DNA from 2 places in the Streptomyces sp. NPDC031497 genome. Region 2 is predicted to be linked to the other one. Evidence: riboswitches for the same ligand, from Rfam matches in the RefSeq annotation. Region 2 holds a riboswitch; the other holds the start of a gene.
The links. Region 2 has a riboswitch for cyclic di-AMP ahead of ACZ5K7_RS14070 (C40 family peptidase). Riboswitches for the same ligand answer to the same signal wherever they lie in the genome.
Positions count from the first base shown of each region.

Region 1 (6,980 bases), on a different contig from region 2:
TGGCGCGACGGCACTGGCGGTACGGGGGCGGGGAGCTGCGGCGGTCGGTGTCGAAGCGGGCGTTCACGGCGGCCGTACGGCGGCTGCTGCCGGCCGTGACGGAGGCGGATCTGGTGCCGGCGGCGGCCGGGGTGCGGGCGCAGGCCGTGCTGCGGGACGGCTCGCTGGTCGACGACTTCCTGATCAAGGAGGGCGCCCGGACCGTGCACGTGCTGAACGCGCCCTCACCGGCGGCGACGGCCTCGCTGCCGATCGGGCGGGAGGTGGCACGCCGGGCACTGGAGATGCTGGGCTCGGTGTGACCCGGGCCCGACCCGGCCACCCCGTCCCGCACGGGCCGTAAAATCGACTGCACTGTGTCTGACTCGCTCAATGCCCAAGAGACCCCCAGGCCCGCCGAGACCGTCCCCGGCGCGGGCTCCCCGCACGCTCCCGGTGTGTCCGTGCGGCGCACCCGGGCCAAGGGGGAGCCGCGGTTCCCGGACGGGCCCAGCGCCGATCCGGCCGGATCGCACTTCGAGCGGCGGATCCGCAGCTTCCAGCCACGGCGGAGCCGGGTCACCGCCGGGCAGGCCGACGCCCTGCAGCGGCTGTGGCCCAAGTGGGGGCTGGACATCGACGGGCAGCACGTCATCGATCTCGGTGAGCTGTTCGGGAACGGCAACCCCGTCGTCCTGGAGATCGGGTTCGGGATGGGTGAGGCGACCGCGCAGATGGCCGCCGGGGACCCGGGCACCAACATCCTCGCGGTCGACGTGCACACGCCGGGGCAGGGGAACCTGCTCAACCTCGCCGACCAGAACGGGCTGTCCCACATCCGGGTCGGCAACGGGGACGCGATCATCCTGCTCCGGGAGATGCTCACGCCCGACTCGCTGGACGGGCTGCGGGTGTACTTCCCGGACCCCTGGCCCAAGAAGCGGCACCACAAGCGGCGGCTGATCCAGCCCGAGTTCCTCGACCTCGCCGCGACCCGGCTCAGGCCGGGGGCGATCGTGCACTGCGCGACGGACTGGGAGCCGTATGCCGAGCAGATGCTCGAAGTACTCGACGCGCACCCGGCGTTCGAGAACACCCAGACCGGGGGCGGTTTCGCGGCGCGTCCCGTCCACCGGCCGCTGACCCGTTTCGAGGGGCAGGGGCTGGACAAGGGACATGTGGTGAACGATCTGCTCTTCCGCCGCGTACAGCATCCGGTGCAGCAGGGCGATCAGCACCGACTGGAGTCACCTCGTTAGGGTCGATGCCGTGGCCACCTTCCCGCCGCCGTACCCGCCGTATCCCCCGGACCCCACCGGCGACGGGCTGCGGCATCCCCGCTGGTGGCAGCGGCGCTGGGTGCGGTACGGGGCGCTGAGCACCCTGCTCGCCCTCTCCGGCCTGGTCATCCTCGCCATGGTGCGGGAGCAGACGGGCACGGAGGGCTTTCTCGTCGGGCTCGGGCTCGCCGTGCTGCCCGTGCCCCTGCTCATAGCCGCGTTCCGCTGGCTCGACCGGGTCCAGCCCGGGCCCTGGCGGAACCTGCTGTTCGCGTTCGCCTGGGGGGCGTGTGCGGCCGCGCTGATAGCGATCGTCGCCAACAGCTTCGCGACGCGGTGGATAGCGACGGCGACGGCGGACCCGAGCAGCGCGGACACGCTCGGGGCGACCGTGATAGCGCCGATCGTCGAGGAGTCCGCCAAGGCCGCGGCCGTGCTCCTGGTCTTCCTGTTCCGCAGAAGGGACTTCACCGGGATCGTCGACGGGGTGGTGATAGCCGGGGTCACCGCCACCGGCTTCGCGTTCACCGAGAACATCCTCTACCTCGGGACGGCCTTCGGGACCGACCAGCTGACCGGCGGCACCGGCATCGCCTCCGTCACCGCCGCGACGTTCTTCGTGCGCATCGTCATGTCCCCCTTCGCGCACCCCCTGTTCACCGTCCTCACCGGCATCGGGTTCGGCATCGCCGCGTTCTCCGGGGAACGGCAGCGGGTGCGGCGCGTGCTCGTACCGCTCGCCGGACTGCTGCTCGCGATGAGCATGCACGCGTTCTGGAACGGCTCGTCGACCTTCGGACAGTACGGGTTCTTCGCCGTGTACGGCACGTTCATGGTGCCGGTGTTCGGGCTGCTGACCTGGCTGGCGATCTGGACGCGGCAGCGGGAGCTGCGGACCGTGCGGGAGGAGTTGCCGGCGTATGTGTACGCCGGGTGGCTGGGGGCGGCCGAGCCGTTCGTCCTGGGGTCGATGCGGGCGCGGCAGATGGCCAGGGAGTACGCCGCGTACCACTTCGGCAAGCCGGCCGGGCGGGCGGTCGCCGAGTACGAGGCGTACGCGACGACGCTCGCCCTGCTGCGCCGCCGGGGGCAGCGAGGGCGGGCGGGCGCCGACTTCGTGGTGCGGGAACGGCACCTGCTGACGGAGCTGCGCAACCGGCGCGAACTGGTCCGCCCCGCCCTCGACTACGCGGCCCGCACCGCCGCCCCGCACGGCTGGCCGGGCTATGCGCCACCGGCCTACGGGGCGCCGGGGTGGTACGGGCCGGCGGTGCCGTATCCGTCCTACAACCCGTACCGGGGTTAGCGGGAAAGCAAGCGTCAGGCGGAAGCGGCCGTGAGCCGGGTCAGTTCCTGCTCCGTCAGCTCCAGGTCCGCCACGCCCAGCAGGGCCGGGAGCTGGTCCAGGGTGCGGGCCGAGGCGATGGGGGCCGTGATGGTGGGCTGGGCCGCCAGCCAGGCCAGGGCGACCGTGGGGACCGGGGCGGAGTGGGCCTCGGCGATCTCGTCCAGGGCGGTCAGCACCTTCTGGCCCCGCTCGGTCTCCAGGTACTGGGCCGCGCGGCCCGCGCGGGGGCTGTCGACCGTCGTGCCGGGGCGGTACTTGCCGGTGAGGAATCCGGCGGCCAGGGCGAAGTACGGGACCGCCGCGAGGCCGGTGCGCGAGGCCAGCTCCTGGAGGGGGCCCTCATAGGTGTCGCGGGAGACCAGGTTGTAGTGGGGCTGGAGGGCGACGTACCGGGCGAGGCCCTCACGGTCGGAGAGGTCCAGGGACTCCTGGAGCCGCTCGGCGGTGATGTTGGACGCGGCGATGTGCCGGACCTTGCCCGCCCGCACCAGTTCGTCCAGGGCGCCGATGATCTCCTCGACCGGGATCTCGGGCTTGTCGAAGTGGGTGTAGTACAGGTCGATGTAGTCGGTGTCCAGGCGGCGCAGGGACGCGTCGGCGGCGGCCTTGATGTTGGCGCCCGACAGGCCCGGGTAATCGGGGTGCTGGCTGACCTTCGTCGCGATCACGACGTCGTCGCGGTTGCCGCGCGCCTTGACCCACTTGCCGATGACGGTCTCGGACTCGCCGCCCTTGTGGCCCTCGATCCAGGCCGTGTACGAGTCGGCGGTGTCCACGAAGTTGCCGCCGGCGGCCGTGTACGCGTCGAGGACGGCGAAGGAGGCGGCCTCGTCGGCGGTCCAGCCGAAGACGTTGCCGCCCAGGCAGAGCGGAAAGACCTCCAGGTCGGAGGCGCCGAGCTTGCGGAGGGAGCGGGAAGCGGAAGAAGCAGTCATGCCTCAGTTCAACACCGGCTGCCGGTGCGCCCATGCCGACGCAACGCGAAGTTCTCGTAAAAGCGGAATGCACCGGGGTGCCCTGGGTACACCGAACCGGCAGCCCTGACGTCGGGGGGTTGTCGTCAGGGCCGCCGGGGATCAGTGGGGTCCGTCAGGGGTTGAGGCCCTTGCCGCGCAGCCAGGTCATCGGGTCGATGCCGGTGGCCTGGCCGCCGGGGTGGACCTCCAGGTGGAGGTGCGGGCCGGTGACGTTGCCGGTGGCGCCGACGCGGCCGATGACGTCACCGGTGGCGACCTTCTGGCCGACCTTGACGCCGATCGAGGACTGGTGGCAGAACCACAGCTCGGTGCCGTCGTCCAGGGTGATGATCGTGCGGTAGCCGTACGAGCCGGCCCAGCCGGCCTCCGTGACGGTGCCGCTGTGCACGGCCTTGATGATCGTGCCGGTGGGAGCGGCGAAGTCGAGCCCGGTGTGGTAGCCGGAGGCCCACATCGAGCCGGCCTGCCCGAAGGTGCCGGTGATCGTGTAGGAGACGACCGGCAGCGTGTACTGCTTGGCCAGCGCGGCGAGCCGCTTCTGTTCGGCCTGCGCCTTCTCGGCGGCCTGCGCCTGCTCCTTGGCGTCGGCGGCCTTGGCGGCCGCCGTCTGCTCCGCCTTGGCCTCCGCGTCGGAGACCGCCTTGTCGGCGGCGGCCACGGCCTTGGCGGTGGCCTTGACGTCGAGCTGGGTCTGCTGCTGCTCGGCCTGGGCGATGATCCGGCTGCGCAGCGCCTCACCGGCGTCGGCCGAGGAGGCGGAGGAGTCCGCGTCGGTGGCGTTCGTCGTCGTGGTGACGCTGCTGAGCGCGGTCTGGGTGGCGTGGTGGCCACCGCCCTCGCCGAGCAGGGAGCCGACGGAGGACGGCAGGTCGGGCAGGGAGATGGAGACCGGCGGCTTGCCGGTGTTGGCGCTGGCCATGCCGCCCGCGCCGACGGCGGCGATGACGCCGACGCCGAGGACCGTGGAGCTGCGGGCGAGCCCGCCGCCGCGCTGCTTGGCGACCCGGTGCCGGCCGCGTACCGGGGCGAGGGACTCCTCGGTGGGGTTCCACTCCTCCCAGGGGCCCTCGTCGGTGCGGTAGCCGCCATAGCCGAAGGTCTCGGGTTGACGCTGGCTGGGCACGAACGGGGCTGTCGGAGCAGGCCGGTTGGACGCCACGCGGGCGCACTCCTTTCCTTCCGCTGCCTACCGGGTTAGCTGACGGGTTCGGAGCGGGAAGGTCTCCTACGCGCGTATACCGGCCGTTTCGTACCCGGCGGTAGTTGTGCGATTCACCCCAAGGTGGTGGTTCCCCGGTTCCCTTGCGGGATTCGGCGCGTGCGCGCGGAGCCGTCGCGGGTGACGGCTGGGACGACCGCGCTGCGTTATCGAACGTTAATAGACCCGGCTGTCAGATTCCAAGCTGTTCGCCTTGATCATTAAGCTTTCAAAGCATGGACTTACCTGCCTGAACGGTCAAAAACGGTCGACTTGACTCTGTGTTCTGTCCAGCTCAGGAGTCACACGCGTTTTGATGGTGACTCAGCTGTTATGCGGAGGGCGCTCGTCCGTGCACCGAGGGTGACAATCCCCAGAACGGCCGCGTGATCGCGCTCAGGGCCGTCGTACGGCGAGCAGCGCCATGTCGTCCGTCATGCCGCCGCCGGTGTGCCTGCGCACCTCGGCCGCGAGCCGGGCCAGCAGCGCACCGGGGGCGGTGACGGCACGGCCGGCCAGCCGCCGCTCGGGGTCGTAGAACCGGCCGTGTGCGTCCCGCGCCTCGGAGAGGCCGTCGGTGTACAGCAGCAGCGTGGCCCCGCTCGGGAACGCGTGCTCGGCGGCCCGGTCCGGCCAGGCCCCCAACTCGGCCATCCCGAGCGGCAGTGCGGCCTCGGGCCCCCGTACCGGGCACACCGTGCCGTCGCCGTGCAGCAGCAGGGGCGGCGGATGGCCGCGGTTGACGACCCGGACCGTGCCGTCACCGCGCGGGAGTTCGGCGAGTACGGCGGTGGTGAACCCCTCGACCGCGTCGAGGCCGCCGCGCCGGACGCCCTCGCGGGCCAGCGCCCGCTCCAGCCGCCCCGCCACCGCCTCCAGCGTTGCCTCTTGCTCGGCGGCCTCCCGGAACGCGCCGATGACCACGGCGACGGCGGCGACCGCGCCCATACCCTTGCCGCGGACGTCGCCGACGACCAGCCGCACGCCGTACGGGGTGTCCTGGACCGCGTACAGGTCACCGCCGATGAAGGCGCCCTCCTGGGCCGCCTCGTAGCGGGCCGCGATCTCGAAGCCGCCGATCCGCTCGTCGGGCTCGGGCAGGACCGCCCGCTGGGCGGCCTCGGCGATCTCGCGGGCGGAGGCCAGACGCTGGTCACCGAGGCGCACGACCCGGTTGATGCCGGCCGCGAGGGCGGCGACGGTGACCACGGTGAGGACCTCGGTAACCATGTCGACGTTCGGGCCGAAGTCGAAGCGGGCGTGCACGGCGAAGGCGGCGAGGAAGGACGCGAGGCCGGTCAGGACGGTGGTGCGCAGCGAGGTGAGGGGCGCGGCGATCAGCGGGGCTGCCGTGAAGAACGGGACGGCCGTGAAGGCCCTCGGGGTGAGGACGTCGTAGCAGACCCCGGCGACGATCAGCAGGGCCGGCAGGAAGCAGGCCAGGGTGCGGACCGCTGCGGACCCGTCCTCCTGCGCCTCTCCAGGGGCCACGGTACGACTCCCCATATGTCCCAGGTGTCCAATGCGTGTCCGTCCAGGTTTGCGGTTGCGAGCGAGCGGCGGCGAGTGGTGTGGGCCGGGCGGATGAGTGCGGACGGATGTGACGAGGGACACGTGCCGGTATGGAACCCGGTATACGACTCAGGGCCGGAATCCTCGTTCTTGGATTCCGGCCCTGATTCTTCAGTAGCGGGGACAGGATTTGAACCTGCGACCTCTGGGTTATGAGCCCAGCGAGCTACCGAGCTGCTCCACCCCGCGTCGTTGACACCAGCATACGCCATCCGAAGGGGGAGAGTCACACGGGTTAAGAGAGGTCAGCCCAGCAGGTGCGCGTTCGGGGTCTTCGCCAGGTCCTCGTACTGGTCCAGCACCAGCACCGCCACCCCCGTCTCCCGCAGCATCCCCGTCCCGTCGGCCGCCTCGACGAAGGTGTCCGGCTCGCGCCACGCCGTGACCACCCGCCGTACCCCGGCCCGGAGGATCAGCTCGGCGCACGGGTGCGGCCGGGACGCGCGGTGGGTGCAGGGTTCGAGGCTGGTGTAGACGGTGGCCGTGGCCAGCCGGGGGTCGGCCGGGGGGATCTTGGCCAGGGCCGCCTCCTCCGCATGGACGACGGGGTCGCCGGCCTCCCGGGAGTGGCCGCGGGCCAGTTCGGTGCCGTCGGCCGCGACCACCACCGCGCCGACGCTGAACGC
Region 1 covers NZ_JBVIKO010000007.1:434,818-441,797, reverse strand. The annotation lists gene lhgO (L-2-hydroxyglutarate oxidase) at 1-302, shown strand, start outside; gene trmB (tRNA (guanosine(46)-N7)-methyltransferase TrmB) at 357-1,238, shown strand; gene ACZ5K7_RS18015 (PrsW family intramembrane metalloprotease) at 1,249-2,565, shown strand; gene ACZ5K7_RS18010 (aldo/keto reductase) at 2,580-3,542, opposite strand; gene ACZ5K7_RS18005 (M23 family metallopeptidase) at 3,697-4,743, opposite strand; cyclic di-AMP (ydaO/yuaA leader) riboswitch at 4,753-4,911, opposite strand; gene ACZ5K7_RS18000 (PP2C family protein-serine/threonine phosphatase) at 5,179-6,288, opposite strand; tRNA gene ACZ5K7_RS17995 (tRNA-Met) at 6,470-6,543, opposite strand; gene ACZ5K7_RS17990 (dihydrofolate reductase family protein) at 6,600-6,980, opposite strand, start outside.
Region 1: another riboswitch for cyclic di-AMP. It lies ahead of ACZ5K7_RS18005 (M23 family metallopeptidase); the one in region 2 lies ahead of ACZ5K7_RS14070 (C40 family peptidase).

Region 2 (6,980 bases):
CGAGGACCCGGAGGTAGGCCAGGACGTCCCGGACCTCCTTGCGCTCGTAGAAGCGGACACCGCCGACGACCTTGTAGGGCAGGCCGACACGGATGAAGATCTCCTCGAAGACACGGGACTGCGCGTTGGTGCGGTAGAAGACGGCGACATCGCCCGCCTTCGCCTTGCCCGCGTCCGTCAGACGGTCTATCTCGTCGGCGACGAACTGCGCCTCGTCGTGCTCGGTGTCGGCGACGTAGCCGGTGATCTGCGCGCCCGCGCCCGCGTTGGTCCACAGATTCTTCGGGCGGCGGGACTCGTTGCGCTCGATGACCGCGTTGGCGGCGGAGAGGATCGTCTGCGTGGAGCGGTAGTTCTGCTCCAGGAGGATCGTCGTCGCGTTCGGGTAGTCCTCCTCGAACTGGAGGATGTTGCGGATCGTCGCGCCCCGGAAGGCGTAGATCGACTGGTCGGCGTCACCGACGACGCAGAGCTCGGCGGGCGGCAGGTCCTGCTCGCCCGGCGGCACGTCCGCCTCGTGAGCGCCGGTGCCGACCAGCTCGCGCACGAGGGCGTACTGGGCGTGGTTGGTGTCCTGGTACTCGTCGACCAGGACGTGCCGGAAGCGGCGGCGATAGTGCTCGGCGACGTCCGGGAAGGCGCGCAGCAGGTTGACGGTCGTCATGATCAGGTCGTCGAAGTCGAGGGCGTTCGCCTCACGCAGCCGCGACTGGTACATGGCGTAGGCCTGGGCGAGGGTCTTCTCGAAGCCGTCGCTCGCCCGAGCGGCGAAGTCCTCCTCGTCGACCAGCTCGTTCTTGAGGTTGCTGACCTGGGCGCTGAACGACTTCGGCGGGAAGCGCTTGGGGTCGAGGTCCAGGTCGCGGCAGACCAGGGCCATCAGGCGCTTGGAGTCGGCGGCGTCGTAGATCGAGAAGGAGGAGGTGAAGCCGAGCTTCTTGCTCTCCCTGCGCAGGATCCGCACGCACGCGCTGTGGAAGGTCATCACCCACATCGCGTTCGCGCGCGGGCCGACGAGGTGCTCGACGCGCTCCTTCATCTCGCCCGCGGCCTTGTTGGTGAAGGTGATCGCGAGGATCTGCCCCGGGTGCACCTGGCGCGCGCCGAGCAGGTGCGCGATGCGGTGGGTGAGCACGCGCGTCTTGCCGGAACCGGCGCCGGCCACGATCAGCAGCGGGGACCCTGCGTGCACGACGGCGGCCCGCTGGTTCTCGTTCAGCCCCTCCAGGAGCGCGGCCGGGTCCAGGGCCGGGCGGGCGGCACCGTCGCGGTAGTAGGCGTCACGGTCCGGGGGCGCGTCGAACTGCCCGCCGAACAGATCGTCCGGAACCGGCTCCGGTACGTGCTCGTCCTCGGGCGGCGGCGGGGGTTCCTCCTCGTGGCCGCGCGGGGGCTGGAGGCTCGCCAGGAAGCTGTCGTCAAAGAGGCTGCTCATCGCTCTCCGAGTCTAGGGCGCCCCACTGACAACCGGTCCCCACCCCGGAAAGTCACCCCGGTCACCCGCCAGAATCGGCCCCTCACGGTCAGCGATCACACGCCGTGAACACGGGTGTGCCCGTCAGCCGAGAGCGCGGACCACTCGACCGCGCCGGACAAGTAACCCCATACCATCCCCGATCGACCGATCCGACCGGTCCGCAACACCAAGGTCACGAAAATGTATCGGGCATATCGCACATCAAACTTCACACAGAGCACACGAGTTGGTTAACGTGCCGGGCAGGCCGTACGACCCCCACCGGCGAACGTCGCCGGGCCGCACGGCCTCCGCCGAATCCAGGGTGCCGCCGCGCATCCGGAACCGGGGACCCACACCGAACCTTGGGGTGAATCGGTCCCGACTTCCCACTGGGGAACGGACCGTAGGGCAACCCTTCCGAACCACCGCCCGAATCCGACAGCTAACTCGGTAGGCGGAGCACGGAAGGAGTCGCCCCCGTTGGCGTCGCACCGCAAGTCGCGTCCGTCCGCAACGCGCGTAGCAGGCATACGCACCCCCGCCCTGGCCACCGCCGCCCTCACCTCCGTGGCACTGCTCTCCCAGACGGCCAACGCCGCACCCTCCGAGGACGGCAAGCCCAGCCTGGAGGAGGTCGAGAAGAAGGTCGACGCCCTCTACCGGCAGGCGGAGTCGGCGACCGAGAAGTACAACGCGGCCAAGGAGAAGACCGGCAAGCAGCGCAAGCAGGTCGACACCCTGCTCGACGACGTCGCCGAGCGCACGGACCGGCTCAACAAGGCGCGTGAGGAACTGGGGTCGTTCGCCGCGGCCCAGTACCGGACCGGGGCCAGTGCGCCCGACACGGCGACCTTCCTGCTCGCGGACAGTCCTCAGGACTACTTCGACCAGACGCAACTGATGAGCCGGCTGACCTCGCGCGAGAAGGACGCGGTCGACGACTACACCACACAGCAGTCCGCGACCATGGCGAAGCGGCAGGAGGCCGCCAAGAGCCTGGAGACGCTCACCGAGACGCAGGACGACCTCAAGACCGCCAAGTCCACCGTCCAGACGAAGCTGACCTCCGCGCGGGAGCTGCTGTCGCAGCTGACGGCCCAGGAGAAGGCACGACTGGCGGAGATCGAGCAGAAGCAGCGGGCGGCGGCGGCACGCGAGGCGGCCGAGCTCGCGCAGCAGCAGGCGGCGGCCGCGAAGCAGGAGGCGTCGCCCTCCTCGACGTCGGCCTCCAGCAGCTCCCCGTCGTCGTCCTCCGACTCCGCCTACGGGACGAAGGCCGCCAAGGCGATCGCCTTCGCCCGCGCGCAGGTCGGCAAGCCGTACGTCTGGGGCGCCACCGGGCCCGGCTCGTACGACTGCTCCGGCCTCTCCCAGGCCGCCTGGAAGGCCGCGGGCGTCTCCCTGCCGCGCACCACCTACGACCAGGTGAACGCCGGCACCACCGTCTCCCTCGCCGACGCCCAGCCCGGCGACCTGGTTTTCTTCTACGACGACGTCAGCCACGTCGGCATCTACATCGGCGACGGCATGATGATCCACGCCCCGAAGCCCGGCGCGTACGTCCGGGAGGAGTCGATCTACTACGGGGGCGAGTCGATCATCCACAGCGTGGTGCGACCGGCCTGAGAGGCGCGGGCGCGTGCCCGCCCGCATCGCGTGCCGCACGCGCGCGTGCCCCGCTCATGCGACGGGTGAGGGTTCCCTAGCATCAGGGGCATGTCCGGCATTTCACCCCTAGGCTCCTGGTGGGCGCAGCGTCCGCCGGCGGCCGGGTCCGCCGTGATGGCCACCGGCATCGTGTCGGCGGGGGCTGCATCTGGCGGGGGCGGAGACCGTGTCCCGGGTCGCGCTGGTGCTGGCCTGCGTGGCCTGGGCGGCACTGGCCACGGACTTCGTCGTACGGCTGCTGGAGGACCGTCGGCGTTGGGTGGCGGAGGCGGAGACACCGGGCGCGCTCACCGCCGTGGCGGCGACGACGGTACTGGGGACGCAGTTCTCGGCGCTCGGCGGGCAGACCCTCGCCGAGGCCCTGCTGGCGCTGTCGGCGGTGCTGTGGCCGCCGTTGCTGGTCCTCGTCGTACGGAACTGGAAGCGGCGCATGCCCGGTGCGGTGTTCCTGACCTGTGTGGCCACGCAGGGGCCGGCCGTGCTCGGGGCGACGTTGGCGGCGGCCGTGACGACCGCGTGGCTCGCGCACACGGCGTTGGTGCTGTTCTGGCTGGGCCTGGTGCTGTACGGGTTCGCCGTGGCTCATTTCGAGTGGCGGCAGGTGACCGAGGGGCCGGGCGACCACTGGGTCGCGGGCGGCGCGCTCGCGATCTCCGCGCTGGCCGGGGCGAAGCTGCTGGCCGCCGACAGCGCCCGGCTGTACCTGTGGAACGACGACGACCGGGGCGTCCTGCGCACGGTGACGGTGGCGCTGCTCGTCCTGTCCCTGGCCTGGTACGTCGTGCTGCTGACCGCCGAGGTGGCGCGTCCCCGGCCGCGTTACAACGAACACCGCTGGGCGACGGTCTTCCCGATGGGGATGACGGCCGCGGCGACGCTGTCGGTCGCGGCCGCCGTCGCCGTCCCGTGGCTGAGGTGGCCGGGGCGGGTCCTGGTGTGGGTCGCGGTGGCCGCCTGGCTGGCGGTGGCCGCCGGCGCGGTGGCGGTCGCCCGCGCCGCCCTCAGGAAGACTTCCTGAGGGTCACGTCCACAGCACGGCGATGAAGATGTTCACCATGGTCAGCAGGCCCACCAGGCCGAAGGCACCCTTCTCCACCTTCTCGTCGTCCCGCTTCACATAGACGAGCCCGAGGATCACGATCAGCAGCGCGAGCTTCACACCGATCTTGACGGTGTTGACGTGGTGGTCGTCGGCCTCGTTGAGGCCGACCAGGATCACACCGGTCGCGAGCATGGTGAACGCGCCGTGCAGCATCCCGGGGACGAACCGGGCCGTGCCCTGGCCCATCGCCTTCATCTGAGTGAGGAAACCGCCGAGGAGCGCGGCGATGCCGATGATGTGCAGACCGACGAAGAGATGGATGAGTACGCCCATGGCCCCGGAGCCTAATCAGGGTCCCCCGGAGCACCGGGCACCGGCCCCTCCCTCGGCGCCCGCCGCCGCCCGCCCGCACTCGCACGCGCCTGCCCGCGCCGCCCGCACGGCATCGCATATATGCACCCCATAGCACCCCGTGCGCCCCGCTCGCCCTGGAACCGCCGCTTCGGTCATCCCGCCCCGTGAAGCCGACGGCTCCGGACCGGAATCCCGGTCACATACCGTCGGGTAACGATCTGGTCACGCCAATTCCGCGCATCGCGTTACCTGGCCGACACAGTCCGGCCTAGCGTCCTCCCCCAGGTGACCGACTCCCCACCGCCGCCCGGGCCAGGGGCGGCAGTCGGACACCACCGCCGAGAAAGTCCGGCGGCGGCCCGCTCCCCTGTGCGGGCCGCCGCCGGACGCGCAATCCGCACCCCCGCGGCCGTATGCGCGCTCCCCCTGGCGTGCGTACGGACGACACGGCAGTCGTACGAAAGGACGTGACCAGTCCAGGTGGCAGCGCACCGCAAGCCCCGACAGCGCTCGCTCAGCGGCAGTACGGCCCGCACGGCCGCCACCCTCGCCCTAGCGGGCGCGGCCACCGCGACGGGTTTCGAAGGGACCGGGCACGCCGAGCCGCAACTGACACCGGCGCAGGTGAAGGCCAAGGTGGACCAGCTGTACCAGGAGGCCGAGGCGGCCACCGAGAAGTACGACGGGGCCAAGGAGAAGGCCGACACGGCCCAGCGACGGGTCAAGGCGCTCCAGGACGAGACCGCCCGCAAGCAGGAGAAGCTCAACTCCGCACGGGAGGCCCTCGGTCTGGCAGCGGCCGCGCAGTACCGCGACGGCGGTATCGATCCGGCGTGGCAGTTGGCGCTCTCCAGCGATCCCGACCGCTACCTGGACAACGCCGCGTTCGCCGAACGGGCCGGTGCCGCGCAGGCCGGTGCGGTGGCGCGGGTGCGCCGGCAGCTGCGGGAGATCGAGCAGTTGCGCGGCGCGGCGCACGTCGAGCTGGCCTCGCTGCGGTCCCGGCAGGCCGAGCTGAAGCAGCAGAAGACCACGGTCACCGGCAAGCTCGACGAGGCCCGGCGGCTGCTGGACCGGCTCTCGCCCCAGCAGCGGGCGGCGGTCACGGCGGACGGCGCCTCTTCCCGCGCATCCCGCTCGGGCACCGAGGCCCGCGCCCCCCTGGCGCCGGGCGGCGTCACGGCCTCCGACTCGCGTGCCGCGGCCGCCGTGGCGTACGCCTACTCCAAGCTCGGCAGCCCCTACGTCTGGGGCGCGACCGGCCCCAACGCCTTCGACTGCTCGGGACTCGCCCAGGCCGCCTACCGCTCCGCCGGCGTCTCCATCCCCCGCACGACCTACGCCCAGATCGACACCGGCCGCCGCGTCTCCCGCTCCGAACTCCAGCCGGGCGACCTCGTGTTCTTCTACTCGGGCATCAGTCACGTCGGCATCTACATCGGAAACGACCAGATGATCCACGCCCCCAATCCGTCGGCGCCGGTACGGATCGCGCCCATCGACGAGATGCCGTTCGCGGGGGCGACGCGGGTCGTGTGAACCCCGTGGCCCGGCCTCCACGGGCATCCGAACCGCCCCGGCGCCGCCTCAGACCAGGCGGCGAGCCGTCGCCCAGCGGGTCAGCTCGTGCCGGTTGGACAGCTGCAGTTTCCGCAGCACCGCCGACACATGGGACTCGACCGTCTTGACGGAGATGAACAGTTGCTTGGCGATCTCCTTGTAGGCGTAACCGCGCGCGATCAGGCGCAGGACCTCGCGCTCGCGCTGGGTGAGGCGGTCGAGGTCCTCGTCGACCGGCGGGGCGTCGGTGGAGGCGAAGGCATCCAGGACGAACCCGGCCAGCCGCGGGGAGAAGACGGCGTCGCCCTCCTGCACACGGAAGATCGAGTCGACCAGGTCGGTGCCGGTGATCGTCTTGGTGACATAGCCGCGGGCGCCGCCGCGGATCACGCCGATCACGTCCTCGGCGGCGTCCGACACGGACAGTGCGAGGAAGCGCACCGGCCGTTCGGCGTCCGCCGTCAACGGGGCGCACCGGCGCAGTACTTCGACCCCGCCGCCGCCCGGCAGGTGCACATCGAGGAGGACCACCTCGGGCCGGGTCGCGGTGATCACCGAGACCGCCTGGTCGACGTCGGCGGCCTCGCCGACCACCTCGACACCGGTCTGCTCGGTCTGGCCGATCTCGGCCTGGACACCGGTACGGAACATCCGGTGGTCGTCGACGAGGACCACGCGCACCTGACGCCCGGCCTTCTCCGTGCCTTCCGCCGGGCCGTTCGCCTCGGTCGCGTCGCTCATGACGTCTTCTCCACCCTCTCCATCTCCAGCTCGACCTCCGTGCCACCGCCCGGCACGGACCGCAGCCGTGCCGTGCCGCCGTGCCGCTCCATACGGCCGATGATCGATTCTCTGACACCCATGCGGTCGGCGGGTATCGAGTCGAGGTCGAAGCCG
Region 2 covers NZ_JBVIKO010000006.1:49,690-56,669, reverse strand. The annotation lists gene pcrA (DNA helicase PcrA) at 1-1,435, opposite strand, end outside; cyclic di-AMP (ydaO/yuaA leader) riboswitch at 1,759-1,931, shown strand; gene ACZ5K7_RS14070 (C40 family peptidase) at 1,940-3,085, shown strand; partial or broken gene ACZ5K7_RS14065 (tellurite resistance/C4-dicarboxylate transporter family protein) at 3,176-4,145, shown strand; gene ACZ5K7_RS14060 (hypothetical protein) at 4,149-4,502, opposite strand; gene ACZ5K7_RS14055 (C40 family peptidase) at 5,004-6,062, shown strand; gene ACZ5K7_RS14050 (response regulator transcription factor) at 6,111-6,824, opposite strand; gene ACZ5K7_RS14045 (ATP-binding protein) at 6,821-6,980, opposite strand, start outside.